DNA from 3 places in the Janthinobacterium sp. UMAB-60 genome. Region 2 is predicted to be linked to each of the others. Evidence: predicted binding sites of a transcription regulator. Region 2 holds the regulator's gene; each other region holds the start of a gene.
What was found. The regulator LexA, encoded in region 2, represses DNA repair genes until DNA is damaged. The targets are predictions, from matches to a motif close to ACTGTATNNNNATACAGT.
Positions count from the first base shown of each region.

Region 1: a site for LexA is predicted at 5,742-5,759, ahead of K0F86_RS02105 (DNA topoisomerase IV subunit B). Genes of this name have one in related genera too.
Region 3: a site for LexA is predicted at 5,406-5,423, ahead of recA (recombinase RecA). Genes of this name have one in related genera too.

Region 1 covers NZ_LT607482.1:460,691-470,528, forward strand. Annotated here, with positions in the region: gene parC (DNA topoisomerase IV subunit A) at 1-92, opposite strand, end outside; gene K0F86_RS02095 (J domain-containing protein) at 141-1,943, opposite strand; gene K0F86_RS02100 (molecular chaperone HscC) at 1,956-3,665, opposite strand; gene K0F86_RS02105 (DNA topoisomerase IV subunit B) at 3,665-5,662, opposite strand; gene kdpF (K(+)-transporting ATPase subunit F) at 6,126-6,215, shown strand; gene kdpA (potassium-transporting ATPase subunit KdpA) at 6,215-8,020, shown strand; gene kdpB (potassium-transporting ATPase subunit KdpB) at 8,030-9,838, shown strand, end outside.
Region 2 covers NZ_LT607484.1:342,792-352,629, forward strand. Annotated here, with positions in the region: gene K0F86_RS07430 (HD family phosphohydrolase) at 1-763, opposite strand, end outside; gene K0F86_RS07435 (MBL fold metallo-hydrolase) at 962-1,858, shown strand; gene K0F86_RS07440 (inorganic phosphate transporter) at 1,918-2,928, opposite strand; gene K0F86_RS07445 (DUF47 domain-containing protein) at 2,971-3,597, opposite strand; gene K0F86_RS07450 (replicative DNA helicase) at 3,691-5,076, opposite strand; gene rplI (50S ribosomal protein L9) at 5,212-5,667, opposite strand; gene rpsR (30S ribosomal protein S18) at 5,695-5,985, opposite strand; gene priB (primosomal replication protein N) at 6,011-6,310, opposite strand; gene rpsF (30S ribosomal protein S6) at 6,331-6,720, opposite strand; gene lexA (transcriptional repressor LexA) at 6,997-7,632, shown strand; gene K0F86_RS07480 (cystathionine gamma-synthase family protein) at 7,699-8,940, opposite strand; gene purF (amidophosphoribosyltransferase) at 9,089-9,838, opposite strand, start outside.
Region 3 covers NZ_LT607482.1:256,734-266,571, reverse strand. Annotated here, with positions in the region: gene sucC (ADP-forming succinate--CoA ligase subunit beta) at 1-996, opposite strand, end outside; gene K0F86_RS01180 (DUF2889 domain-containing protein) at 1,072-1,632, opposite strand; gene K0F86_RS01175 (class I SAM-dependent methyltransferase) at 1,922-3,451, opposite strand; gene recX (recombination regulator RecX) at 3,547-4,002, opposite strand; gene recA (recombinase RecA) at 4,206-5,315, opposite strand; gene K0F86_RS01160 (response regulator transcription factor) at 5,565-6,299, shown strand; gene K0F86_RS01155 (sensor histidine kinase) at 6,296-7,828, shown strand; gene K0F86_RS01150 (DUF4212 domain-containing protein) at 7,821-8,135, shown strand; gene K0F86_RS01145 (sodium:solute symporter family protein) at 8,132-9,838, shown strand, end outside.

The DNA.
Region 1 (9,838 bases), on a different contig from region 2:
GACAGGGTCAGCGCTTCGCCGTCGAATACCGGTTCATCCGGCTCGATAGGCTCAGGCTGGGCATCGTCAAATAAATTGGTTTGTGTGGACATGGCGCTTGTTTCGGTGTTAAGTGGTTGCGGTTGAATTCGTGGGGCTGATTATGACAGCCTGGACTTGGAAAAGGACTTGCCGTACGTCAGATACATATAGCGCAAGGTCAGATACAGCACGGCCACGGCCAGCTCGACGCTGTTATGCATCATCGGCATGGCGCGGATGGACGGGGCGTGGCCGGCCAGCACGAAGCTGGCGAGGGACGGCACCAGCACCACCGGCCAGATCGTCTTCCATTTGAAATCGGTGGGGGAAAACAGCAAGCCGGCACACGACCAGGCATACAGCGCGGCGCCGACGAGGGCGGCCGGCAGCTGCTGCACATACAGTAGCGACAGCAAGCCCGCGCAGCCGATCAGCCATGCCGCGCGCAGGCGGGGCAAGAGCGCCTCGGGGAAGCCGCAATCGCCATACAGGCCGGTGGCGGTGCGCAGGGCTAGCATGATCAGGCAGAACATCAGCGGCGCGCTATTGCCGATGGCGAGGGCGGCGGAGCCTGCGCCGCTCAAAAACATGCCGACGAACAGCGACGCGATCACCGTCAGGACCATCAGCATGCCATTCATCAGCTGGCGGTTCATCGCATAAGCGATCAGAGCCGACGCGCACAGACCGGCCGAGGTGATGAGGCGCACGCTGTCATGCCATGCTGGCAGGAATAGAAGCAAGGCCAGCAGCACATATGGCGCGATCCAGGCCAGGTGCAGCAGGCCGGGACGCGCTTGCAGCACGGGCAGGCGCCGCTGCAGCGTTTCCTGCAGCGTTTCCTGCAGCGACTCCAGCTGCGTGAACAGCGGTGCGGGCCAGCGCAGGGCGTGCATGGCAAGCAGGGCAAAGGCTAGTGCCTGGAATCCCAGCAGGCTGGCATAGGCGGCCGCGTCGCCGAGCTTGAAGCCGGCCGCATCGAGCACACCCGCGAGCATGAAGTGCAGTACGAATCCCAGGCCAAACGAGGCGAGCGCCGTCTGCTTGAAGTAGCGTTTGGAGAGGATCGCCTGCTCCCATTGCGCGAATAGATCCGTATCGAGTTTATACGCCAGCATTTCAGCATGCTGCCAGCGTATCGTCTGCAGCAGTTCGCGCAGCTGCAGGTTGAATTTTTGGTCGAACAGCTGGCGCGCATAGGCCGACGGTGCCTGCTGCGACATGATGCAGTCCAGGCCCGGGTAGCTGTCGCGGTTGTCGCTGAAATGGGCGAACGAGCGGTCGGCCCGGTAGCGCTGCACGGCGCTGCGCACCAGATCCGCGTGGCTGCGCGCCAGGTAGGAAAAATCGCGGTCCCAGCCCAGCTGCTCGAACAGGGCCTGGCGCAGCGACTGGTCATAGCCGGCGCCGGCGCAATAGCGCAGCGCGCACAGCTCGAATTCCTCGCGCACGTCGAGGTTCAGCAATTCTTCGCGCTCGAGGAAGCCGGGCAGCAGGGCGGCCCCGTTGCGGCGTCGCGACTGCTCCAGGAATGCCTGCCACAGGCTGGCCGCTTCCTGGACGGGATCGACGGCGACCACGCCCCATAGTTCCGGCGGCGCTGCGGGCTCCTGGGCTATGACGCCCCACAGTTCTGCGGACGGCTCCTGTGCGGGTTCGTCGATGACGCCCCACAGGTCGGCCGGTTCCATGGGCCGCGCTTCTGGTGCTTCGGCCGTTTGCGCTTCCGGCAGTTCCTCGGCAAACAGGTGCGCATGGCGCAGCGCGTACTCATACGCTTCGCGCAGCTCCTGGAAGGCGGCCGGATCGTCTTCGGGACGCGTCACCTTCAGGCGCTTCGCGTACGCGCGCTTGAGGGCGCGTTCGTCGCCCGTCGGCTCTGTGCCCAGGATTGCCCACAGGCTGCGCTGTCCGTTGTGCATGCCGCCGTCCATTTACAGGAAGCTCTCGCTCTCGACCTGACGCAACACTTCGTCGAGCGCCTGACGCGCCTTGCGGATGGTGTTCGGGTCCTGCGTTTCCAGCGCGGCCTGGAAATTGGCCGTGTGCGCCGCCAGGTACTGGCGCACGTCGCCCAGCGACTGTTCATACAGGCGGTCGGCGCGCGTGACCAGGGTGCGGTTTTCCATCTGTTCGCGCGGGTGGATCTTCAGGTCGGCCAGTTCCGCAAAGCGCTGCTCGATCTGTTCCGGCGTCATCACGCCCGCATTGTCGCTGATGATCATCTTGTGGCGTTCCTGCGTGGCCAGTACCGTCACTTCCGCTTCCAGCACGCCGCTGACGTCGTAGGTGAAGCGCACGTCGATGCCGATCTCACCCGCTTTTTTCGCGGGGATCGGGAAGCTGATCTTGCCGAGGAAGACGTTGTCGGCCACCAGGCGCGACTCGCCCTGGAAGATCGCCACGTTGATTTCCTTCTGGTTGTCGTGGATGGTGGTGATGTTTTCCGTGCGCGAGACGGGCACCACGGAGTTGCGCTCGATGATGGGCAGGTAATGCCCGCCCTCATACTGGTTCGCGCCGACCTGGCGCGAAATCGAAATGCCCAGCGAATACGGCGCCACGTCCGTCATGACCACTTCGTCGAGGGCCGCGTCGCGCATCTTCAGGCCCGCCTGCACGGCGGCGCCCAGCGCCACGGCTTCGTCCGGGTCCAGGTGGATGGCGGGGAAGCGGCCGAACATGCGCGAAACCAGTTTGCGCACCAGCGGCATGCGCGTGGCGCCGCCGGCCAGCACCACTTCATCGAGTTCCGCGGCGCGAATGGTGGCGTCGCGCAGCGCCCGTTCCACGGGCAGGCGCAGGCGCGCCAGCAGCGGTTCGCACAACTGCGCCAGTCTGTCTTCGCTGATCTCCCAGCTGTATTCCTTGTCCTGGTAGCGCGTGGCCATGCGCACGGATGGCTGCTCCGACAGCAGGCGCTTGACGCGTTCGGCTTCATCGCGCAGCAACTGCTGCTGGCGCGGGTCGAATAAACGGCTGCCGGCCGCGTCGCGCAAGCCGCTGCCGTCCAAAAAGGCGTCGACCAGCACCGTGACGAAGTCTTCGCCGCCCAAAAAATTGTCGCCGGCCGAGGCGCGCACTTCCATCACGCCTTCGAACAGCTCCAGGATCGACACGTCGAACGTGCCGCCGCCCAGGTCGAAGACGAGGAATTTGCTTTCCTGTTCCTTGTCGCGGATGCCGTAGGCCAGCGCGGCGGCCGTCGGCTCGTTCAGCAGCCGCTCCACGCGCAGGCCCGCCAGCTGGCCGGCGATGCGCGTGGCCTTGCGCTGCGCATCGCTGAAATACGCGGGCACGGTGATGATGGCTTCCTCGACCTTGTGACCCAAAAAGGCTTCGGCATCTTCCTTCAGCGCGCGCAGCACCATCGACGACAGTTCTTCCGGGCGGAATTGCTGCGTGCCGAGGGTGATCTTCTTTTCGCTGCCCATGTAGCGCTTGAAGACGGCCGCCGTCAGCTGCGGGTGCGTCTGCAGGCGTTCGCGCGCGGCGCGGCCCACCAGCACGCTGCCGTCGTCATCGATGCTGACGCACGACGGTGTCAGGTGCTCGCCCAGTGCATTCGGGATGATGGCAGCCTTGCCGTCGCGCCAGATGGCGACCAGGCTGTTGGTGGTGCCCAGGTCGATACCGATGATCATCAGATATCCGCCTCCGCCTCATTGCCGTGTTCCTCGATCCAGGCGCGGCGTCCTGCCGCTTCGCCCTTGCCCATCAACATGTTGAAGCGCGCGGAGGAAGTCATGTGGTCGATTTCGCCCAGAGTCACGGGCAGCAGGCGGCGCGTGTCCGGGTTCATCGTCGTTTCCCACAGCTGCTCGGCGTTCATCTCGCCCAGGCCCTTGAAGCGCGAGATCGACCAGGCGCCCTGTTTCACGCCTTCCTTGCGCAGCTTGTCCTCGATGGCGACCAGTTCGCCGTCGTCGAGCGCATAGATTTTCTGCATCGGCTTCTTGCCGCGCGCCGGCGCGTCCACGCGGTACAGGGGCGGGCGGGCGATGCAGATATGGCCCTTGTTGATCAGGGCCGGGAAGTGCTTGAAGAACAAGGTCAGCAGCAGTACCTGGATGTGCGAGCCGTCCACGTCCGCATCCGACAGGATGCAGATCTTGCCGTAGCGCAGGCCGGACAGATCGGGCGAGTCGCCCACGCCGTGCGGATCGACGCCGATGGCCACCGCGATGTCGTGGATCTCGTTATTCGCGAACAGGCGGTCGCGGTCCGTCTCCCACGAGTTCAACACCTTGCCGCGCAGCGGTAAAATCGCCTGGAATTCCTTGTCGCGGCCCATCTTGGCCGAACCGCCCGCCGAGTCGCCCTCGACGAGGAACAGTTCATTGCGTGCGATGTCCGACGATTCGCAGTCGGTCAGTTTGCCGGGTAACACGGCCACGCCCGAGGATTTTTTCTTTTCCACTTTTTGCAGCGAGCGCTGGCGCGACTGCGCCTGCTTGATCACCAGATCGGCCAGCTTCTTGCCATAGTCGACGTGCTGGTTCAGCCACAGTTCCAGCGGCGGCTTGGTGAAGGTCGAGACCAGGCGCACGGCGTCGCGCGAGTTCAGGCGTTCCTTGATCTGGCCCTGGAATTGCGGGTCCAGCACCTTGGCCGACAGCACGAAGGAAGCGCGCGCAAACACGTCTTCCGGCAGCAATTTGACGCCTTTGGGCAGCAGCGAGTGCATTTCGACGAAGTTTTTCACGGCGCCGAACAGGCCGTCGCGCAAACCCGATTCGTGCGTGCCGCCATTCGAGGTGGGAATCAGGTTGACATACGATTCGCGCACGATGGCGCCTTCTTCCGTCCACGCCACCACCCAGGCCGCGCCTTCGCCTTCGGCAAAGCCTTCCGAGTCAGGCCCCGCGTACTGCGCGCCTTCGAACAGGGGAATCAGGGTTTCGCCATTCGATACCTGCGCCAGCGTTTCGGTCAGGTAGCCGCGCAAGCCTTCCGCGTACTGCCAGGTCTGCGTATCGCCCGTCTTCGCGTTGGTCAAGGTGACGGTGACGCCCGGCAGCAGCACGGCTTTCGAGCGCAGCAGCCGTTGCAGCTCCGTTTGCGAGATGTTCGGCGAATCAAAGTATTTTGCATCGGGCCAGGCGGTGACGCGCGTACCGGATTTTTTTCCGTCGCGCGGGGCGGGGCGGGAATTCAAGGGCTCGATCACGTCGCCATTCGCAAACACCATGTGATGCAAGCCGTTGCCGTCGCTTTCCTTGCGCCAGACGGTGATTTCCAGGCGCGTCGACAGCGCATTGGTGACGGACACGCCGACGCCATGCAGGCCGCCCGAGAACGCGTAGGCGCCGCCCGAACCCTTGTCGAACTTGCCGCCCGCGTGCAGCCTTGTAAACACGATCTCCACCGTCGGTACGCCTTCTTCCGGGTGGATGCCGACGGGAATGCCGCGGCCATTGTCTTCGACGGTGATGCTGCCATCCGTATTTTGCGTGACGGCGATATGCGTGCAATGACCGCCCAGCGCCTCATCGGAGGCATTGTCGATCACTTCCTGAATGATGTGCAGCGGATTTTCAGTGCGGGTGTACATCCCCGGGCGCTGCTTGACGGGTTCCAGTCCTTTCAGGACACGGATGGATGATTCGCTGTAGTCGGATGCTGGTTTTTTAGTGGCCATACGTGTTCAAGCTAAGTAAAGACAGTGGTTGGAACGCCAGGCCGGGGCACTGCGGGGCGCAGTGACAACGGCGGCGATAACTGTATGAATATACAGTATATTCCGTCCAGCGTCACTGGCAGAGGGCAGTGCGGCAGGCTTGGCGTCCTTGTGCGGACGCTCGCGCATTCTATCTTGTCCAGCGAGCAATAGCGCTACTCCAGGGCAACAACAGTGCGCCGTGCGCGTGGTTTGGCGCCCATTGTGGACGATTTTATGCGGTAAAGCCGCCGTTTTTACATCTTGTTTACAAGCACCTCCCCAGTCTTTACGAATTTTTTAGACCCTTTTGGCTAATCTGCTCACTATCAAAACAAACCTGAATGAGGGTGGGAATGGATATCGTGTATCTCGGCTTGATTGCCGTTTTTTTCGTCGTGGCGGCCGGATTTGCCGTCGCCTGCGACAAATTAGGGAGCGTCAAATGAACGCGTTTTATGTGCTGGGCGCCGTGGTCTCGGCTGGCCTGCTCGTGTACCTGCTGGTGGCGCTGCTGAAGGCGGAGGAACTGTGATGACGACGCAATCGATATTGCTGCTGGTGGCCTTCCTGGCCGTACTGCTGGCCGCCGGCTATCCGCTGGGCCTGTATATGGCCAGGGTGGCCGGCGACGGCCCCGTGCGCGGCCTGGGCTGGCTGCAAAAGCTGGAAAACCTGCTGTACCGCTGGTCGGGCCTGCCCGCCGACAAGGCCATGGGCTGGAAAAGCTATGCCATCGCCCTGATCGTGTTCAACACGGTGGGCGCCGTTTTCGTGTACGGCCTGCAGCGCCTGCAGGGCTTCTTGCCCCTCAATCCACAGGGCCTGGGCGCCGTCAGCCCCGATTCCTCGTTCAATACCACCGTCAGCTTCGTCGCCAATACGAACTGGCAGGGCTACGGCGGCGAGCAGACCATGAGCTACCTGACCCAGATGCTGGGCATGGCATGCCAGAACTTCTTTTCGGCGGCCACCGGCATCGCCGTGATCTTCGCGCTGGTGCGTGGTTTCGCCTCGCGCTCGGGCAAGTCGATCGGCAATTTCTGGGTCGACCTGGTGCGTTCCACGCTGTACATCCTGCTGCCGCTGTCGCTGGCCCTGTCCGTCGTCTTCATGGGCGAAGGCATGATCCAGAATTTTTCCGCTTACAAGGAAGTGACCCTGCTCGACCACGTGGCGTATGAAACGCCGAAAGTGACGGCCGACGGCCAGCCAGTGCTGGATACGGCCGGCAAACCCGTGATGGAAGCGCAAGTGGCAACCACGCAGACGATCGCCATGGGTCCCGTCGCTTCGCAGGAATCGATCAAGCTGCTGGGCACGAATGGCGGCGGCTTCTTCAATGCCAATTCATCGCACCCGTATGAAAATCCGACCGTGCTGTCGAACTTCCTGCAGATGCTGGCCATCTTCATCATTCCCGCCGGCCTGTGCTTCACCTTTGGCCGCATGGTGGGCGACCTGCGCCAGGGCTGGGCCGTGCTGGCCGCCATGACCCTGATCTTTGTCGTCATGACGGCCGGCGTGATGAGCGCCGAGCAGCAAGCCAATCCGGCGCTGCAGGCGCTGGGCGTGGACCAGCAGGCCAGCAGCCTGCAATCGGGCGGCAATATGGAAGGCAAGGAAACGCGCTTCGGCATCAGCTCCTCGACCCTGTTCGCGGCGGTGACGACGGCGGCATCGTGCGGCGCCGTCAATTCCATGCACGACTCCTACATGCCCTTGGGCGGCATGGTGCCGCTGCTGCTGATGCAATTCGGCGAAGTGATTTTCGGCGGCGTGGGCACGGGCCTGTACGGCATGCTGATGTTCGCCATCCTGGCCGTCTTCATCGCCGGCCTGATGATAGGCCGCACGCCTGAATACCTGGGCAAAAAAATCCAGGCCTATGAAATGAAGATGGTGTCGCTGGCCATCCTGATTACGCCAGCCCTGGTATTGACGGGCACGGCGATCGCCGTGATGGTCGAACCGGGCAAGATCGGCGTGGCCAATCCGGGCGCGCACGGTTTTTCGGAGATCCTGTACGCCTTCACGTCAGCGGCCAACAACAACGGCAGCGCGTTTGCCGGCCTGTCCGCCAACACGCCGTTCTACAACGTGATGCTGGCGATCGCCATGTGGTTCGGCCGCTTCGGCGTGATCGTGCCCGTGCTGGCGGTGGCCGGTTCGCTGGCGGCCAAGCAGCGCCTGTCGGCCAACGCCGGCACCATGCCCACGCACGGCCCCATGTTCATCGGCCTGCTGATCGGCGTGGTGGTGCTGGTCGGCGTGCTCAATTACGTTCCCGCGCTGGCCCTGGGCCCGATCGTCGAACACCTGCAACTTTTTACAAAATAAGAGGCTACCATGTCACGCACAAGCCTGACCTTGTTCGATTCCGCATTGATTGGCCCCGCCATCGTCGATGCGTTCAAAAAACTTGACCCCCGCACGCAGTGGCGCAGCCCCGTGATGTTCGTCGTCTATGTCGGCAGCATCATCACGACGCTGCTGGCCATCCAGGCCCTGAACGGCCAGGGTGAAGCGCCGTTCGGCTTCATCATCGCCGTCGCCGTGTGGCTGTGGTTTACCGTGCTGTTTGCGAACTTCGCCGAAGCGCTGGCCGAAGGCCGCAGCAAGGCCCAGGCGGCCTCGCTGCGCGCCCTGAAGCAGACGGTGATGGCAAAGAAAATGCAAACGCCGAAGTACGGCACCTCCTGGCTGCCGACCCCGGCCACCGACCTGCGCAAGGGCATGACGGTGCTGGTCGAGGCGGGTGACGTGATTCCCGCCGACGGCGAAGTGACGGCCGGCGTGGCCTCCGTCGACGAAAGCGCCATCACGGGCGAATCGGCGCCGGTGATCCGCGAATCGGGCGGCGACTTTTCGGCCGTCACGGGCGGTACCCGCGTGCTGTCGGACTGGTTGCTGGTGCGCGTTTCCGTCAACCCCGGCGAAGCCTTTATCGACCGCATGATCGCCATGGTCGAAGGCGCCAAGCGCCAGAAGACGCCGAACGAGATCGCCCTGACGATCCTGCTGGTGGCCTTGTCGATCGTGTTCCTGATCGTCACCGTGACCTTGCTGCCGTATTCGCTGTTTTCCGTCGCGGCGGCCGGCAGCGGCACGCCGGTCACCATCACCGTGCTGATCGCGCTGCTGGTGTGTCTGATTCCGACCACCATCGGCGGTTTGCTGTCCGCCATCGGCGTGGCCGGCATGAGCCGCATGATGCAGGCCAATGTGATCGCCACCTCGGGCCGCGCCGTGGAAGCGGCCGGTGACGTGGACGTGCTGCTGCTCGATAAAACGGGCACCATCACCCTGGGCAACCGTCAGGCCTCGACCTTTGTGCCGGCGCCCGGCGTGACGGAGCAGCAGCTGGCCGACGCGGCGCAACTGGCCTCGCTGGCCGATGAAACGCCGGAAGGTCGCAGCATCGTCGTGCTGGCCAAGCAGAAGTTCAACATCCGCGAACGCGAGATGGCCAGCCTGCACGCCACCTTCGTGCCCTTCACGGCGCAAACGCGCATGAGCGGCGTGGATATCCCTGGCGATCAGCTGGTGCGCCAGTTGCGCAAGGGCGCGGCCGATTCCATGAAAAAGTATGTGGAAGCGCTGGGCCAGCCGTATCCGGCCGAGGTGGCGCGCGCCGTCGACGATATCGCGCGCCGCGGCAGCACGCCGCTGGTGGTGGTCGATGATGGCCGCGTCATGGGTGTCGTGGAACTGAAGGATATCGTCAAGGGCGGCATCAAGGAGCGTTTTGCGGAACTGCGCCGCATGGGCATCAAGACCGTCATGATCACGGGCGACAACAAGCTGACGGCTGCGGCCATCGCCGCCGAGGCTGGCGTGGACGATTTTCTTGCCGAAGCGACGCCGGAAGACAAGCTGAAACTCATCCGCAGCTACCAGTCCGAAGGCCGCCTGGTGGCGATGACGGGCGACGGCACCAACGATGCCCCGGCGCTGGCGCAGGCCGACGTGGCCGTGGCCATGAATTCGGGCACGCAGGCGGCGAAAGAGGCGGGCAATATGGTCGACCTGGATTCGAATCCGACCAAGCTGCTGGAAATCGTTGAAATCGGCAAGCAGATGCTGATGACGCGCGGTTCGCTGACGACGTTCTCGATTTCGAACGACATCGCCAAGTACTTCGCCATCATCCCGGCG
Region 2 (9,838 bases):
AATCGGCCAGCGGCCCCGTTTGCGTGGCGTGCGCGGCGTCGGCCAGCAGCATCGTCAGCTCGGGCACGAACTGGCAATGGCGCCCCGTGTACGGCGACTTTTCATCGATGCCGATATTGATCAGGGTAACGAGCGATTCGAGCAGCTCTTCCAGTTGTGAAATGAGCAGCTGATTCGTCAGCGCCACGCCCGCCTGCGCAGCCAGCGCCTCGATGAAGCGCTGGTCGGTGGAGGAAAAGGCGCGCACCTGGCCAGTTTCCCCATCCTTGGCATTGACCAACTGCAGCACGCCGATCAGATCGCCCTCGTGGTCACTCATGGGCACCGTCAGGATCGATTGCGTGTGGTAGCCATGGTGACGGTCAAAGTCGCGCATGCCGGAAAAATTGAAGCCCTCGTCGCGGTAGACATCGGCGATATTCACGCTGCGGCGCATGTTCGCCGCATACGCGGCCACCGAGGCCAGGTTGGGCTGGCCCCCACCATCGAACAGGGGCACGCCCGGCAAGCCCATGTCGCCCCCCTGCGCGATGCCCAGGCTGTCGTTGACGCTGATGTCGAACGCCAGTTGGCGGCCCTCGGCCATGGGCCGGTACAGGGTGGCGCCATCGGCACCGCTCATGCTTTTTGCCAGCAGCACGATGCGCTGCAACAGCGGCCCGATATCGCGCCCCTGGCCACCGAGGCCATGGCCGAGCGCGACACTGAGCTCGGTCAATTGCTCCAGTCTGTGGGCGATTTTCTCAGGGTGCAACTGAGGCATGTTGATGGCAATCAGGTAATGGGCAAGCAAAAAAAGGGAAGTCGGCAAGCGCCAGTGTAACGGTCACCCAGCGCACTGTACATTACTTAGTTGCAACAAAACGAAATAACTTTCCGTATTGCAACATACATAAATGTTGCCGCCAATTCCATTAATTAGAATAGAATCAACAATAATTACACCGTAACAAGGTACTGAATGAAATTCACGTTCAGGGGCGTGCGCGGCTCCATACCCTCCCCCGGCCCGCGCACGGCGCGCTATGGCGGCAATACCACGTGCATCGAAGTACGCACCGACAACGACAGCCTGATCATTCTCGATGCGGGCAGCGGCATCTTCTCGCTGGCGCAGCAATTGCCGCCCGGCCTGCCGGTTGACGCGCACGTTTTCATCACGCACAGCCACTGGGACCACATCCACGGCCTGCCCATGTTCAGCCCCCTGTTCGTGACCGGCAACCGCATGCGCCTGCACGGCGCGTACGATGCCGTCGCCGGACGGGGCATCGAGCACGTGATGGCGGTGCAACTGCAAGGCAGCTATTTTCCCGTCAGCGAAGCGGCCATGGCGGCCAGCATCGAATACCGCACCCTGGCGCCCGGCGAAACCGTCGAGGTGGGAGATGCATGCGTGCGCGGCGCGGAAATGAACCATCCGGTGGTCAACCTGGGCTACCGCATCGACTGCGGCGGCGCTTCGCTGTTTTTCAGCGGCGACCATGAACCGTTCTACAACCTGCATCCGCCGGGCCATGCCGAGCATGCGGCCTGCGCCGAGCGCAATGTGCAGCGCCAGGCCGGCATCGACGCGGTAGTCGCCGGCGTCGATGCGCTGATCATGGATTGCTCGTACACGCGCGAGGAATACCCGGCCAAGCAGGGCTGGGGCCACGGCACCTTCGACGCCGCCTTCGACCTGGCCCTGCGCTGCGGTGCGCGGCGCCTGTACTGCACCCACCACGAGCCGACCCGCAGCGACGAGCAGCTCGAAGCCGTGTTTGCCGACGTGATGGGCCGCTATGCGCGCCGCCTGGATGGCTTGCAAGTGTTCCTCGCCTGCGAGGGACTGACGGTGGAACTGGCCGGGGCATAAAAAAAGGGAACCTTTTGGTTCCCTTTTTCACACATGCGTCCAGTTGGCCCAAGGCCGCCTTACATGATGTGGTGACCAATCCACCAGGCGACTGCGGCAACAAACGCGGAAGCGGGAATCGTAAAGATCCAGGCCCAGACGATGTTACCCGCGACACCCCAGCGCACGGCCGACATTTTTTGTGCCGAGCCGACGCCGACGATGGCGCCCGTGATGGTGTGCGTGGTCGACACGGGAATGCCCAGCGCCGTCGAGACGAACAGGGTGATGGCGCCGCCCGTTTCGGCGCAGAAGCCGCCGACGGGTTTCAACTTGGTGATCTTCTGGCCCATGGTCTTGACGATGCGCCAGCCGCCGAACAGCGTACCGAAGCTGATCGCCGTGTAGCACGAGATGATGACCCACAGCGGCGGCATCTCGTCGGCCACGTTCGAGTAGCCGGCGGCGATCAGCAGCATCCAGATGATGCCGATGGTCTTTTGCGCATCATTGCCGCCGTGGCCCAGGCTGTAGGCGGCCGCCGATGCCAGTTGCAAACGGCGGAACCATTTATCGACCTTGCGCGGCGTGGAGCGCACGAAGATCCACGACACCAGCAGCATCATGATGGAGCCGAACACAAAGCCCAGCACGGGTGCGATGACGATGAAGGCGACGGTTTTCCACAGGCCGGCCGCGACCAGCGCGCCCGTGCCCGACTTGGCGACGGCGGCGCCCACCAGGCCGCCGATCAGGGCGTGCGAGGACGACGATGGAATGCCGTAGTACCAGGTAAACAAATTCCAGAAGATGGCGCCCATCAGCGCGCCGAAGATCACGTACTGGTCGATCACCGTCGGGTCAATGGTTCCTTTTCCCACGGTGGCGGCCACGGTCAGCTGGTGGAACACGAAGATGGCGACGAAGTTGAACGTGGCGGCCATGGCAACCGCGGTCTGCGGTTTCAATACGCCCGTCGAGACCACCGTGGCGATCGCGTTGGCGGCATCGTGGAAGCCGTTCATGAAGTCAAACAGCAGCGCGAGGGCGATCAACAGGCCTAGCACGTAGATGCTGATTTGTATGGTCATTGTAGTTTCTTTTCTGATTCTGGTTCAGGACAGGCCCAACGCTTACGCGTTTTCGACGATGATGCCTTCGATAATATTGGACACATCTTCGCAACGGTCGGTCACGGTTTCCAGAATTTCGTAGATCGCTTTCAGCTTGATCAGGTTGCGCACGTCCGGTTCGTCGCGGAACAGTTTGGACATGGCGGCGCGCATCACGTGATCGGCGTCCGATTCCAGGCGGTCGATCTCTTCGCAGATGGCGACGATCTTGCGCGAGTTGTCCATGTTGTGCAGCATGGCGACGGCGTCGCGCACCTTTTCGGTACAGGCCAGCACCAGTTCGGCCAGGCGCTTGGCTTCCGGCGTGACGGCTTTCAGGTCGTACAGCGAAACGGTTTGCGCCGCATCTTCCAGCAGGTCGAGGATGTCGTCCTGGCGCGTGATCAGCTGATGGATGTCGTCGCGGTCGATCGGCGTGATGAAGGTCTTGTGCAGCATTTCCACGGTGGCGTAGGTGACTTTGTCCGCCTGTTTCTCGATGCTTTCGATCGCATGCACGCGGTTTTCCAGGTCATCGAAATTGGTCATCAGGCCGAGCATTTCTTTAGCGCCCTTGACGCACAGTTCCGCGTGCTGGTTAAACAATTCAAAAAACTTGCCCTCAGTGGGCATCAAGCGTCCAAACATGTCATTCTCCGTTAAGCATTGAGTCGTGTTATTTACTACAGAAAGCCGCCCCGTATGAGGGGGCGGCCAATGGAATATCAGTGCTGCTGAGTCTTAGTCGCCTTGGTAAAGCGCCAGGCCACCACTGTAATTGCCAAATTTGGTGTACTGCCCCATGAAGGTGAGGCGGATGCTGCCGATCGGACCGTTACGTTGTTTACCGATGATGATTTCGGCCGTTCCCTTGTCTGGCGAGTCGGGGTTATACACCTCGTCACGGTAAATGAACAGGATCACGTCGGCATCCTGCTCAATAGCGCCCGATTCGCGCAAGTCCGACATCACGGGACGCTTGTTCGGGCGCTGTTCCAGCGAGCGGTTCAGCTGCGACAACGCAATCACGGGGCAACCGAGTTCTTTCGCCAGGCCTTTCAAGCCCCGCGAAATCTCGGAAATCTCCGTGGCGCGGTTGTCGCCCGGGCTATTGGCCGACATCAGTTGCAAGTAATCGACGATGATCAGGCCCAGCTTGCCGCATTGACGCGACAAACGGCGCGAGCGGGCGCGCAATTCGATCGAATTCAAGGCCGGCGTTTCATCGATGTACAACTGCGCGTCGTTCATCTTTTGAATCGCATTCGTCAGGCGTGGCCAGTCTTCGTCGTTCAGGCGGCCCGTGCGCAGACGGTGCTGGTCGAGCTGGCCGACGGAACCGAGCATACGCATGGCCAGCTGGGCGCCGCCCATCTCCATCGAGAACACGGCCACGGGCAAGCCGCTGTCGATGGCCACGTTTTCGCCGATGTTGACGGAAAACGCCGTCTTGCCCATCGAAGGACGGCCCGCCACGATCACCAGGTCGCCCGGCTGCAGACCGGAGGTCATGCGGTCGAGGTCAATGAAACCAGTGGGCACGCCCGTGATTTCACTCTGGTTGTCGCGGCTGTACAGCTCGTCGATACGCTCGACCACCTGCGTCAGCAGGGGCTGGATGGCGGTCCAGCCCTGGGCGCCGCGCGCGCCTTCTTCGGCGATGGCGAAAATCTTCGATTCGGCCTCGTCAAGCATCTGCTTGACTTCCTTGCCTTGCGGGCTGAAGGCCGTGCCGGAGATATCGTCGGCGACGGTGATGAGTTTGCGCAGCACGCCGCGGTCGCGCACGATCTCGGCATAACGCCGGATGTTCGCGGCCGATGGCGTGTTTTGCGCCATGGCGTTCAGGTAAGCGAGTCCGCCCACATCATCGGCCTTGCCGAGCTGGGTCAGGGTTTCAAAAACAGTAATGACATCGGCGGGCCTGGAGCCGTTAATCATCTTGACGATTTGCTCGAAGATGATGCGATGGTCATAGCGATAGAAATCCTCCGCATGCATGAAGTCGGCGATGCGGTCATACGCTGCATTGTCGCGCAACAGACCACCGATAACGGATTGTTCTGCTTCGATCGAATGCGGCGGAATACGGAGGGAATCCAGTTGCGGATCAGAGGGGGCGTTCATGGCGCGAATTATACCCGCTTCGGCGTGCTGGCAAAAATAAAGGGCTGAAATTGAGCGAAAAAAAGGCCACAAAAAAGCCGGGCGAACCCGGCTTTTCATAGTGCGGCAATGCTTGCGGGCCAGGCCCGCAGACGATTACGCGTTCGCGTCTGGTACGACAGCGATAACAACTTCCACAACCACGTCGGTGTGCAGAGCAACCGAAACGTTGTGCTCGCCAACGATCTTCAGCGGGCCGGTAGGCATGCGGATTTGTGCTTTTTCAACAGCAAAACCTTGCTTGGTCAGCGCTTCAGCGATGTCGAAGTTGGTGACGGAACCGAACAGACGGCCATCAACACCAGCTTTTTGAGCAACTTGAACGGTCAGGCCGCTCAGTTTTTCGCCCTGGGCTTGCGATGCGGCCAGTTTGGCGGCAGCAGCTTTTTCCAGTTCGGCGCGCTTGACTTCGAATTCAGCCACAGCGGTTGCCGTGGCACGACGTGCCAGGCGTTGCGGGATCAGGAAGTTACGTGCGTAACCGTCTTTGACTTTGACGACTTCGCCGAGGTTACCGACGTTAACAACTTTTTCTAACAGAATGATTTGCATAGTTCTTCTCCAGGAATATCTGACCGATTAAGCGTGGTGCAGATCGGTGTATGGCAGCAGCGCGAGGAAGCGAGCGCGCTTGATTGCGGTGTCGACTTGGCGCTGGTAGTGCGCTTTGGTACCGGTCAGGCGTGCTGGCATGATCTTGCCGTTTTCCTGGACGAAGTCTTTCAGCGTGTCGACGTCTTTGTAGTCGACTTGCTCAACGTGAGCTGCAGTGAAGCGGCAGAACTTCTTGCGTTTGAACAAAGGGTTTTGCTGTTTGCGTTTTTCTTTAAGCTTGAGCTTATTTTTGTCGAACTTTTTACCGAATGCCATGTCAGGCTCCTGTATCTAAAATGCGCTAGTCAGAATTGACTGCACTAAAATCAATGATGTGAAACACCAAACTCTTGCTGTTGCGGCTCTTCCTGGCCAGGAAACCCGTGAACTGATACACCCCACCCAAGCTTGCCTGGCTGAACCGGCCTGAGATTTCGCCAGCGGCTAGCGCGGCAACATCAAACTCGGTCAAACGGGCAATCCCTGCTTCCATCTGCTGCGAACTGTGTTGCAATACTGCATTCACAATCGGCAGCCCTGCCGGGGTATAGCGCAATATTTCGCGCTCGGCAATGATGGCGGTAACTTGTAGCTGGTTCAGCGCACGATCCTGGTCAAGAATTAAGCTGCGGCTGCGACTGGAGCGGCTGCTGGTGCTTCGGTGCGGTGGCTTTTGGCCGCGTCTTCGCGTTGTACCGATTTCATCATCGGCGAAGGAGCTGTTTCAGCTTTCTTCATTTTAACGGTCAGGTGACGCAACACGGCATCATTGAATTTGAATGCTGTTTCCAACTCGACCAGGGTCTCGTTGTCGCATTCGATGTTCAGGCAGATGTAGTGTGCTTTAGGCAGCTTTTGGATCGAGTAAGCCATTTGACGGCGGCCCCAATCTTCCACGCGGTGAACCGAACCGCCGCGGGTGGTTACGCTGGCTTTGTAGCGTTCGATCATCGCGGGCACTTGCTCGCTTTGGTCCGGATGGACGATAAAGACTATTTCATAATGACGCATGCAAACTCCTTCAGGTCGGATTGATAATCGCCCACCCCGGCGTCAAGACGGGTGTGGGAAGGTCAGCCGAAGATTATAACCGCCTTTTGCAAACGTTTCAATCATTCCTTCAACAAGCGGCCCGCGCACGGGGCAGGTCAGGCGTTTTTTCCTGCCCATTCCGGTATTTCGCACGAAATTCGCGCAAATGACGGAAATCCCCTTGCATAGTGGGCGATACTGTACAAAAATACAGACTGTTCATATAGACAGCATTTTAGTATGCACCCACCGCTCATGATCAAGCTGACAGCACGACAAGAACAAATCCTGAACCTGATCAAGGACGCGATTGAAAACACGGGTTTTCCTCCCACCCGTGCCGAAATCGCCAATGAACTGGGTTTCAAATCGGCCAATGCGGCCGAAGAGCATTTGCAGGCCCTGGCCCGCAAGGGCGCGATCGAGATTTCGCCCGGTACCTCGCGCGGCATCCGCCTGATCGGCGCGGCGGCCGAAGCGCAGGCATCGAAAGTGCCGGCGGCACTGCTGATGTCGCTGCCCCTGATCGGCCGGGTGGCGGCAGGCTCGCCCATCCTGGCACAGGAAAACCTGGAGGCAAGCTACAACGTCGACCCGGCCCTGTTCTCGGCCAAGCCCGACTTCCTGCTGAAGGTGCGCGGCTGGTCCATGCGCGACGCCGGCATCATGGATGGCGACTTATTGGCCGTGAAGAAGGTCGACAGCGCCAAGAACGGCCAGATCGTCGTCGCCCGCATCGGCGACGAAGTCACCGTCAAGCGCTACAAGAAGACGGGTTCCGTCATCGAACTGCTGCCGGAAAACCCCGACTTCAAGGTCATCACCGTGTCGCCGGAAGATGAGTTTGCTCTGGAAGGTTTAGCGGTAGGCTTGATGCGCAGCTGGCATTAAACCACCGCAGGTAAAAAGGGCCGCAACAGCATGACTGTTGCGGCCCTTTTTTATTGCCCTGGCGTTTTATGCCTCCAGCGCGTTGCTAAAATCCTCGAGCAAATCAACCTCGTCCTCGATACCAACCGACACGCGGATCAGTGACTCGGCAATGCCCATGCTGGCACGGCGCTCGGCACCCATCTCATAAAAGATCGTGTGGGCGACAGGAATGACCAGGGTGCGCGTATCACCGAGGTTGCTCGCTGGAATAGCAAGATTGAGGCGATTGAGGAAATCGAAGCAATCGATGCCCTCTTTTAATTCAAAGCTGAACAGCGAGCCATAGCTGCGGAACAAGTCCGTCGCCAGCGCGTGCTGCGGGTGCGAGGGCAAGCCCGGGTAATGCACGGCCGCGACGCGCGGGTCGGCGGCAAGCATGCTGGCCAGCGCCAGGGCGTTCGAGCAGGTACGGTCCATGCGCAAGGCCATGGTTTCCGCGCCGACGGCGATATGGTGCGCCGCTTCCGGCCCCAGCGATGCGCCGAAATCGCGCAAGGCCTTGGCGCGGATTTGCGCGATGCCCCACTGGGCTGGCGCCGCTTTTTTATAATTGTCGAAAATGTTCGGGTAGCGCGTCCAGTCGAACACGCCCGTGTCCGTCAAGCTGCCCCCCAGCGCATTGCCGTGGCCGCCGATGGATTTCGTCAGCGCATTGACCACCAGCCCCGCGCCCACCGCTTTCGGGCGGAACAGGTAAGGCGTCGTCATGGTGTTGTCGACGATGTACAGGATGCCCTTCTCGCGGCACAAGTCACCGATCTTTTTCAGGTCGGCGATCTGCGTGCGCGGATTGGCGATGGTCTCAACAAACACGATGCGCGTGGCCGGCGTGATGGCGGCCGCCACATTGGCCACCTCGGTGGCGTCGACGAAGGAGACGGCGATGCCCTGCCCCGTCACCGTTTGCCACAGGCTGTTGGTGTTGCCAAACAAAAAGGCCGACGACACGACATGGTCGCCCGCGCGCAGCAGCGACTGCACCACGGCGCCGATGGCGCCCATGCCGGTGGCGAAGCACAGGGTCGCCACGCCGTCTTCCATCTGGTTGACCTTGTCTTCCAGCGCGGACACGGTGGGATTGCCCTGGCGGCCATAGCGAAAGCCCGGCTCCTTGCCCTGGAACACGGAAGCGAGCTGGCGTGCGTCGCTGTAGCCGAACGCGACGGAGGTGTGCACAGGCTTGTGCAGCGAGCCATGCTCGATACCCTTGCGGCGGTCGTTATGCAGGATGGTGGTGGTAAAGCCGTAGTTTTTTTTGGTGGTCATGGTGGAAGTTCCGGATATTCGATTTGCCGCTTAACCCCAAGGCAAATGCTGGGGTCAGTCCCTGCGGGATCGGAATGCGCACCACTGGCGCGCATTCCCCTGAAGGTCTGACCCCGAAAAAAAGCCCGGCATCGGCCGGGCAGGTTACTTATGCTTCTGTCGTCGCCAGGTTCAGGTTCAGCTGGGAACGTGGCGTATCTTCGGGCGCTGCCGCCTTCGGATGGTGGCGCGCATATTCCAGGCGGTCCAGATATTCCTGCGACACGTCGCCCGTCACGTACACGCCATCGAAGCACGACGCCTCGAAATTGACCAGGGCAGGATTGACGTCGGCGATCGCCTGCTTCAACGCGCCGATATCCTGGTACACCAGATAGTCGGCCGTGATTTCACGGCACACTTCTTCCGTCGTGCGGCCATAGGCGATCAGCTCATCGCGCGTCGGCATGTCGATGCCGTACACGTTCGGGTAAATCACCGGTGGCGCGGCCGAGGCGAAGATGACTTTCGTCGCGCCCGCTTCGCGTGCCATCTGCACGATTTCACGGCTGGTCGTGCCGCGCACGATGGAATCGTCGACCAGCAACACCACTTTATCCTTGAATTCGGACGGAATCGCGTTGAGCTTCTGGCGCACGGATTTCTTGCGCGCCGCCTGGCCCGGCATGATGAAGGTGCGGCCGATGTAGCGGTTCTTGATGAAGCCTTCGCGGTATTCCAGGTTCAGCGCCAGTGCCAGCTGGATGGCGGCAGGACGCGAGGAATCGGGAATCGGCATGACCACGTCGATATGCACGTCCGGCAATTCGGCACGGATCTTTTCAGCCAGGTATTCGCCCATTTTCAGGCGCGTGGCGTACACGGAGGCGCCGTCGATGACGGAGTCGGGACGGGCCAG
Region 3 (9,838 bases), on a different contig from region 2:
GACGCCTTCGGCGATCACGTCGCAACGCATGATGCCGCCGAAAATGTTCACCAGGATGGCTTTCAGGCCTGGGTTTTTCAGCATGATCTTGAACGCTTCGGTCACTTTTTCTGCCGTCGCGCCGCCGCCGACGTCCAGGAAGTTGGCTGGCTCGCCGCCGAACAGTTTGATCGTGTCCATGGTGGCCATGGCCAGGCCGGCGCCGTTCACCAGGCAACCGATGTTGCCGTCGAGCGAAATGTAGGCCAGGTCGAATTTCGACGCTTCGATTTCAGCTGGATCTTCTTCGTCCAGATCGCGCAGGGCGACGATTTCCGGATGACGGAACAGGGCGTTCGGGTCAAAGTTGAACTTGGCGTCCAGGGCGATGACTTTGCCGCTGCCGGTGACGATCAGCGGATTGATTTCGGCCAGCGAGCAGTCGGTTTCCCAGTACGCTTTGTACAGGCCTTGCAGGTTGACGCGGGCGTCGACGATGGAACCGGCAGGCACGCCGATTTTGGTCGCGATGTCGTCTGCCTGGGCATCGGTCAGGCCAACGCTAGGCTCGATGGTGACGTGGTGGATCTTCTCAGGGTGGCTCTCGGCCACTTCTTCGATGTCCATGCCGCCTTCGGACGAAGCCATCAGGACGATTTTCTGGGTGACGCGGTCGGTGACCAGCGAAACGTACAGTTCCTGTTTGATGTCGGCGCCTTCTTCCACCAGCAGGCGGTTGACTTTCTGGCCTTCGGCGCTGGTCTGGTGCGTGATCAGCTGCATGCCCATGATCTGGTCAGCGTATTCTTTGACCTGTTCGATCGATTTTGCCACTTTCACGCCGCCGCCCTTGCCGCGGCCACCTGCGTGGATCTGCGCCTTGACGACCCATACCGGGCCGCCCAGGGTTTCCGCAGCCTTGACGGCTTCGTCGACGGACATGCACGGAATGCCGCGTGGTACCGTCACTCCATACTGCCGGAGGATTTCTTTGGCTTGATACTCATGGATTTTCATGCTGGCTTCCCTTCTGATACTGATTTGTAAAAATACGGTTAGTGGTGCAAAAAAACAGGAAATACAGCGCCGGGGTCACGCTTTGGCTACCCAGCGCGGGTAATACTGTGCAACTGCCCCGCCATCGGTGCGCAGGGCGTGACACTTGTCGAGTTGAAACGGCTTTTCATGCGACAAATCAGCATTCTCACCGTCGCGGGTCGACCAGACATCACCGGCAAATGCCTGAACCGTCGCAGTCGGCAAGACTTGCGCCAGTTCGGTCAAATGGGTACAGCCGGCGATTCCCGCCAGGCGCTGTTTCAAGTCGCGGCGGAAATTCTTCAATAAATTCAAACCGATCAGCGCCCTGTAAGCGGGGCCGATGGTATCGCAAAAACCGGGATAGGGCACGGCATCGGAGGCGGCTTCGGCCTCGACGATGGTCAGTTCGCGATCGACGGTAATGCGTAAATGGAGGTCATGCAGGGGAGTGCCGGCGGGACGGGGGCCGGAGGCCAGGGTCGCGTCATAGCTTTTGATATCGGTGATACGGGCGTCGATATCCCACAGGCCGTCGTCGCGCATATACGCTTGGACGTCGATAACGCGGGAGTGCCGTAGGGCGCGCCGGGATACGGGAGTTGACAGGGGCATAAGACCGATGCCGCTTGCGCGGCCAAAATTTAGTAAGCAGCCATGTGCCTAAAGCACTCTGTTCGCAGCTTCTACGAACAGCAACCGCACCTGCGGCGCCGCAAAAACCCTAAAAGTGTAGCACATTGGACGCAGGTTGCGCCGCAACATAATTTTTCATTGCTTCGTTAAAAACATTTCAAATTATAAATAGAAAACAGTGATTTTCATGAAGTCATTCACAAAACAAATGATTGATATCATAAAAATCACTGTCATTGCCATGACACGAGAGGCGTCGGCATCAGCCTCAATCGGCCACGCCCAGTGCCTGCAGGATGGGCAGCACGGTGACGCGGAAGCTTTCCGCCTGCACGGCCAGTTCAGCCAGGTTGTCTTCTTCCGTCGTCAGCACCGTGCCATTGCGCACCATGGTTTGCTGCAGTGCGCGGAAAGCCTGCCAGGCAAATGCCGCCCAGGTGTCGGCCTCCTGATGCCCTTCCAGTCTGGCCAGCAGGAACAACTGTTGCAGATGCAACACACCCACGCCGCCGCCCGTCACCGGACTGGCCAACGCGGCCAGGTCGGTGCGGCCCAGGGCCTTTTCCAGCAGATGCCGGTTCAGCCTGGCCGTAGCCGGCCGCGCCAGTGCGATCGCCGCGTCATCCTGCACTGGCGAGATGCAGGCTTTATGTGCCAGCACCAGCAACATCTGCAGCAGGCTGCCCAGGTCGGCCAGCAAACGCTGTTGCAGTTCGGCTATGGTATGGGGCTTGCAGTCACCGAGCAGTTCCAGCAGGGGGCCATACACGGCCGGGTCCAGATCGGCCTCGCCCAAGGCGCCCGTCACCTTCATGGCGATCTGCTCGACCGGCGCCACCAGCAGGATGCGTATGGCGCGCAGGGCGGCAGCCTGTTCATGGGCGCTCAGCTTGCGGCTGCCCTTGACCCAGTAATCCTGGCGAAACTGCCGGTTCAGCATGAAATCGGCGGTGTTCTCGCGGAACGTGGCATCCGGAATCTGCGCCAGGAAAGCCAGGTGTTCGGGCGAGAAATTGAGCGGGGCAACATGATCGGGGTAGGCGGCCGAACCGGCAAACTCGAGCTTGGCCGCGGCCAGCACCGGCTTGATGGCCGAAAACGATACCGGTTGCCAGTAATGATTGAAGTACTCGTGGGACAGGTAGTTCGGATCCTGCTCACTAATCTGTTGCAGCCGCAGGGCGATGCTGGGATTGGCCAGCAGATAGCGCGGCTTGGTCTCCATCAGGCGGTTGACGAAGGAGAGCGCGCTGCCCACGCGCGTCAGCGAATCCTGCCCCGGCGCGCTCAGCACGCGGCTGTGCTGCTCCATCAGGTCGCGGATCGGCGCCATCGCAGCCCAGCCCGCCTGCGTGTTGTAACTGATGTACAGCACGCCACCCGGCTTGAGCTTGCGCGCCAGGAAATCGGCGATATGCGCCTGGTTTTCCGGCGAGATCCAGCTCCAGATACCGTGCAGGGCGATGAAATCGAAGTCAGGCAGGTCGGTGCGGGCGCAAAAATCCTGGAACGCTTGCTCCGACAGCACGGCGCCATTGCCGGAGACCTCGGCCAGTTCCTGCGCAAAGGCGGTCTGGGCCGGATTGAAATCGGTGCCATACCAGCGTGTGCGGGACGCCGCGGCATGGATATTGACGGTCATGCCCTGACCAAACCCGAGTTCGCATGCGGTGCTGACCTTCGGCGGCTGTATGCCCCAGCTCAGCAGCAACAACTGTATGCGCAAGGGGTTCAATTCCGTGTAATAGCCGTAGGTGTATGCGGTTTCGGCCGTGTAGCCGGCATGCCAATTGCTCATCAGGTGTCCCGTATATCAAGTAAAAAAGCTGGGACGCAACATGCGCAGCAGCAATTGGGCAGAATAACTGATCCTTGCTGTCAAGTTAACAAATATTACTCGTCTTCGGGCTCCAGGCCTTTCAAGGCCACCTGCACGGCGCGCTGCGAAAAGCCGCGCTGCATCAGGAAGCGCACCTGCTTGTTGCGCTGTTCTGCATCCTGCGCCACTGCACCGAATTTGCGGCGCCACACTTCGCAGGCGCGCGCGGTCTCGCCTTCGGCCAGGCCCGCCTTGAGTTCCTGCAGCGCCTCGCCTTTGACTCCATGGCTTTGCAATTCCGCCATGATGCGGCTATTGCCGAAACGCGCCGAGCGGCGGTGGATCAGCGACTCGGAAAAGCGCTCCTGCGACAGCCAGTTGGCCTGCTCCAGGCTGTCGAGCAAGGCTTCCACATCATCGCCTTCCTGCGCATGCCGCTGCAGCTTGCGCCGCAATTCCATGCGGCTATGCTCGCGCATCGACAGAAAGCGTAGCGCCCTGCCCTTCAGGCTTAGTTGTACTGCAGCCATACACCCACCTTGTCTTTCATTCCACGATCACAGCACCCAAACACAATCGCCGCCCGGCGCAACAGCGCGGGACGGCGATCATGGTCCTACCTTGCGGCAAACCATGCGTAGGTCGGATTAGGCCCCTTGGGCCGTAATCCGACAACATTGTTGGCGTCTGTGGTGTTGTCGGATTACGCGCGGCTTTGCCGCGCTAATCCGACCTACTCTGGCTTGGCTTCCGCCTTGGCAGCCTTGTCGGCGGCTTTATCGGCTTTATCGGCTTTTTCCGGCTTTTCAGCAGCCAGCGGCGGCAGTTCACGCACGCCCAGCGAAGCGCGGACCTTGTTTTCGATCTCGCGGGCCAGCGCCGGACGCTCTTGCAGGAAGGCGCGGGCGTTGTCCTTGCCCTGACCGATGCGTTCGCCGTTGTAGCTGTACCACGAACCGGATTTTTCGACGATCTTGGCATCCGAGCCCAGGTCCAGGATTTCGCCTTCGCGCGAGGTGCCGGCGCCGTACAGGATGTCGAAGTGCGCTTCCTTGAACGGTGGCGCGATCTTGTTCTTGACGACCTTGACCTTGGTTTCGTTGCCGATCACTTCATCGCCGGACTTGATCGAGCCGGTGCGGCGGATGTCCAGACGCACGGAAGCGTAGAATTTCAGCGCATTGCCGCCGGTGGTGGTTTCAGGACTGCCGAACATCACGCCGATCTTCATGCGGATCTGGTTGATGAAGATAACCAGGGTATTCGTGCGGTTGATGGAACCGGTCAATTTACGCAGGGCTTGCGACATCAGGCGCGCTTGCAAGCCTGGCAGGGAATCGCCCATGTCGCCTTCGATCTCGGCGCGTGGCGTCAGTGCGGCCACGGAATCGATGACGACCAGGTCGACGCTGCCCGAACGCACGAGGGCGTCGCAGATTTCCAGCGCCTGCTCGCCCGTGTCCGGTTGCGAGATCAGCAATTCGTGCAGGTTCACGCCCAGTTTTTGCGCGTAGCCGACGTCGAGCGCGTGCTCGGCATCGATAAAGGCGCACGTGCCGCCCAATTTTTGCATTTCAGCAATGGTCTGCAGGGTCAGCGTGGTTTTACCCGACGATTCAGGACCGTAGATTTCCACCACGCGGCCGCGCGGCAAGCCGCCCACGCCCAGCGCGATATCGAGGCCGAGCGAACCGGTCGACACGACTTGCACTTCTTCGATCACCGCGCTGGCATCCATGCGCATGACCGAACCTTTGCCAAACTGCTTCTCGATCTGCGCCAGTGCGGCGGCGAGCGCCTTGGCTTTTTCCGATGCGGGTACTACAGCTTTTTTATCGTCCATATGTTCTTTCAGCCGTTCTACAGTTGCGGACTCAGTGGAATCCGGCAGCCTGCGATAGCGCCAGTGGGTTAAATTCTTTACACAGACAGTACTGTATAAAAAAACAGTGATCAATGCAAGCGGAACGTGGATTTGTTTTGAAACAGATCAATACAAGCCTGGTTTTTCACAAAAACTATCCACCTTGCGGAAAATGAAACACAATACACACTTCAGATGTCCTGATGTTGCAAGCATAGGAAGTGCACCATGCGTATTTTACTTGCCGAAGATGACAGCGTGCTGGCCGATGGCCTGACCCGCTCGCTGCGCCAGTCCGGTTATGCAATCGACTACGTCAAGACCGGCCAGGAGGCCGATACGGCCCTGTCCACCCAGGAATTCGATCTGCTGATCCTCGACCTGGGCCTGCCGAAGATGTCCGGCCTGGAGGTGCTGCGCCGCCTGCGCGCGCGCGCCTCGCTGCTGCCGGTGTTGATCCTGACGGCCGCCGATTCCATCGAACAACGCGTGAATGGCCTCGACCTCGGTGCCGATGATTATATGGCCAAGCCGTTCGCCCTGTCGGAACTGGAGGCAAGAGTGCGCGCCCTGACGCGCCGCGGCGCCGGCGGCGGCGCCACCGTCATCAAGCACGGCCCCCTCAGCTACGACCAGGTGGGGCGCAGCGCCTACATCAACGACCAGATGCTCGACCTGTCGGCGCGCGAACTGGGCTTGCTGGAAATCCTGCTGGGCCGCACCGGCCGCCTCGTCTCGAAAGAGCAGCTGGTCGACCACCTGTGCGAATGGGGCGAAGAAGTGTCGAACAACGCCATCGAGGTGTATGTGCACCGCCTGCGCAAGAAGATCGAGGTGGGCGGCGTGCGCATCGCCACCGTGCGCGGCCTCGGCTATTGCCTGGAAAAATACTCGGAAGCGGCGCGCCTGAACGCCGAAGCGGGCGAGGCGGCAGTCCCGGCCAGCGGACCCGCCAGCAAGTGAAGGCGCGCGAAGCGCCAGCGGACGAGGTGGACGACGACGACTGGTTCGAGCCGCCCACCACCGAGCAGGATGACACCATCGAGCATTCGCTGTTTGGCGAAATCCTCGACTGGATGCTGGCGCCCTTGCTGCTGCTGTGGCCGATGAGCATCGCCATCACCTACCTGGTGGCCAAGGGCATCGCCAATCAACCGTTCGACCATGCGCTGGAAGACAGCGTGACGGTGCTGACGCAACAGGTCAAGCAAGCTGACGGCACGCTGCTGCGCCGCGTGCCGGACAAGAACAGCAGCGGCCGCGACTTTCTGCGCGGCGACGATGTCGACACCCTGTATTACCTGGTGGTGGGCGGGCGCGGCGAATACCTCGACGGCGACCGCGACTTGCCGCCGCCGCAAGAGCCCGACAAATACCGCAGCGGCATGGTGCTGTTTCGCAACGACACCATCCACGGCACGCCCGTGCGCGTGGCGTTTACCTATCTCGACATGCCGTCCGGCAGCGACGACGAACCGCGCCGCACGCTGGTGCAAGTGGCCGAGACGCTGGAAAAGCGCGCCCAGCTGGCCAATGAAATCATCAAGGGCGTGATCTTGCCGCAGTTCATCATCCTGCCCGTGATCCTGGCCCTGGTCTGGTTTGCCCTGGCGCGCGGCCTGTCGCCGCTGGCACAATTGCAGGAGCGCATACGCGCGCGACCGCCCGACGATTTGAGCCCCATCGAATCGGGCCAGGTGCCCGAGGAAATCACGCCACTGGTCGGTTCGCTCAACGAGATGCTGGCGCGGCTATCGCTGTCGATCGACATGCAGAAACGCTTCATCGCCGATGCGGCGCACCAGATGAAAACGCCGCTGGCCGGCATGCGCATGCAATCCGAGCTGGCCCTGCGCCAGACCGACCACGACGAGATTCACCGCTCGCTGCTGCAACTGGCGAAAAGTTCGGAAGCGGCCACGCGCCTGGTCAACCAGCTGCTGGCCCTGGCGCGCGCGGAAAACCAGCCGCAGGCGGGCACGGCGTTCGAGCCGATCGAGCTGAGCGAACTGGCGCGCGGCGTGGTGCAGGACTGGGTGCAAGCGTCGTTTGCCCAGCATATCGACCTGGGCTTCGAGCAGCCCGCGTATTCGATCATGATTTCCGGCAATGCCATGATGCTGCGTGAACTGCTGAGTAATCTGATCGACAATGCCCTGCGCTACACGCCGGCCGGCGGCAGCGTCACGGTGCGCGTGCGCAGCACCCTGGAACTGGCCATCCTGGAAGTGGAAGATACGGGCCCCGGCATACCGCAGGCCGAGCGGGCGCACGTGTTCGAACGTTTTTACCGCATTCTCGGCAGCAATGTCGATGGCAGCGGTCTGGGCCTGGCCATCGTGCGCGAGATTGCCCAGCAGCATGGCGCCGAAGTCGATATTTTTAACAATCCGCGCGCGCAGTCGCCGAAGCTGCCGGGCACCCTGCTGCGCCTGAGCATCGCCCTGTTGTTGCCGGACGCGCCAGAAGAGGATGACATCACGTATGGATAAGCCCAGCCTTCCCGCGGCGCCGCTGCGGCCGGCGCGCACGCCCGGCCCCGAGCTGCAGGCGCGCCTCGACGTGCACTGGCACAAGACGCGGCGCCTGACGGCCATCCTGCTGCTGATCTGGCTGCTGACGGGCTTCCTGACCGTGTTTTATGCCCGCGAACTGTTGCACCTGAACCTGTTCGGCTGGCCGCTGCCCTTCTATATGGCGGCCCAGGGCGCCTCGCTGGTGTATCTGGCCATCATCGCCTTCTATGCCTGGCGCATGCGACGCCTGGACCGGGATTTTCATGCCGAGGAGCAAACATGAGCGGCCAGCGCAGCTTCTTTGCGCGGCTGTGCCGCTACTACCTGCTATTTACCGCCGGTTTCGCCGCCTTCCTGCTGGCCCTGTCGGTGCTGGAACAGGAAGGCATGCCGCGCGCCTGGATCGGCTACCTGTTCATGCTGGTCACCATCACCCTGTACGCCACCATCGGCGTCATCAGCCGCACTTCGAACGTCACCGAATACTATGTGGCGGGGCGCAGGGTGCCGGCCATGTTCAACGGCATGGCCACGGCCGCCGACTGGATTTCGGCCGCCAGTTTCATCAGCCTGGCCGGCGGCCTGTACTTGAACGGCTTCGACGGCCTGGCCTTCATCATGGGCTGGACGGGTGGCTATTGCCTGGTGGCGCTATTGATCGCGCCCTACCTGCGCAAGTTCAGCCAGTACACGATTCCCGACTTCCTCGCCGCCCGCTACGCCAGCGGCACCGACAAACGGGGCGCCAGCGTGCGCGTGGTGGCCGTCGCCGCCACCATCATCGTCTCGTTTACGTATGTGGTGGCGCAGATCTACGCCGTCGGCCTGATCGCCTCGCGCTTCACGGGCGTGGATTTTTCCGTCGGCATCTTTCTGGGCCTGGCCAGCATCCTCGTCTGCTCCTTTCTGGGCGGCATGCGCGCCATCACCTGGACGCAGGTGGCGCAGTACATCATCATCCTCGTCGCCTTCCTGATTCCCGCCATGTGGCTGTCGGTCAAGCATGCGGACAATCCCGTGCCGCAGATCGCTTACGGCAAGGTGTTGCCGCAACTGAGCGCGCGCGAACACGTGCTGGAAACGGACCCGAAAGAAAACGAAGTGCGCGCCATCTTCCGCCAGCGCGCGCAAAGCTACCAGGCGCGCATCGCCGGCTTGCCCGGTTCCTGGGAGCAAGGCCGGCTGGCGGCCCAGCGCCAGCTCGATCATTTGCGCCAGCGCAATACCTCGCTGTTCGACATCCGCAACGCGGAGCGCTACCTGGTCGCCTATCCGAAAAGCCCGGACGAGGCACGCGTGCTGTGGCAGGCGGCGCAGGCGCAGAATCAGAAACGCGCCGAACCGATCATTCCGCACGCGCTGCCGTTTCCCGCCGCCGACCGCGAGCAGTCCGACATCAAGCGCAACAATTTCCTGGCCCTCGTGTTTTGCATGATGCTGGGCACGGCCGCCCTGCCGCATATCCTCATGCGATCCTACACCACGCCCTCCGTGCACGAAACGCGCGTCTCCGTGTTCTGGGCCCTGTTTTTCATCTTGTTGATCTATCTCACGATTCCCGCGCTGGCCGTGCTGGTCAAGTACGATATTTACTCGGCACTGGTCGGTACGCAATACACGAACCTGCCCACCTGGGTGTCGTACTGGGCCAATGTGGACAAGCTCAGTCCCCTGATCAGCATCGTCGACGTCAACCGCGACGGCATCGTGCAACTGGCGGAAATTTCCATCGACGCCGACGTGCTGGTGCTGGCCACGCCCGAGATCGCCGGCCTGCCCTACGTGATTTCCGGCCTGGTGGCGGCCGGCGGCCTGGCCGCCGCCCTGTCGACGGCGGACGGCTTGTTGCTGGCGATTTCAAATGCCCTGTCGCACGACATCTATTACAAGGTGGTCGATCCCAGCGCCTCGACGCAAAAGCGCGTGACGATTTCCAAATTGCTGCTGCTGGCCGTGGCCTTCATCGCCGCCTATGCGGCCTCGCAA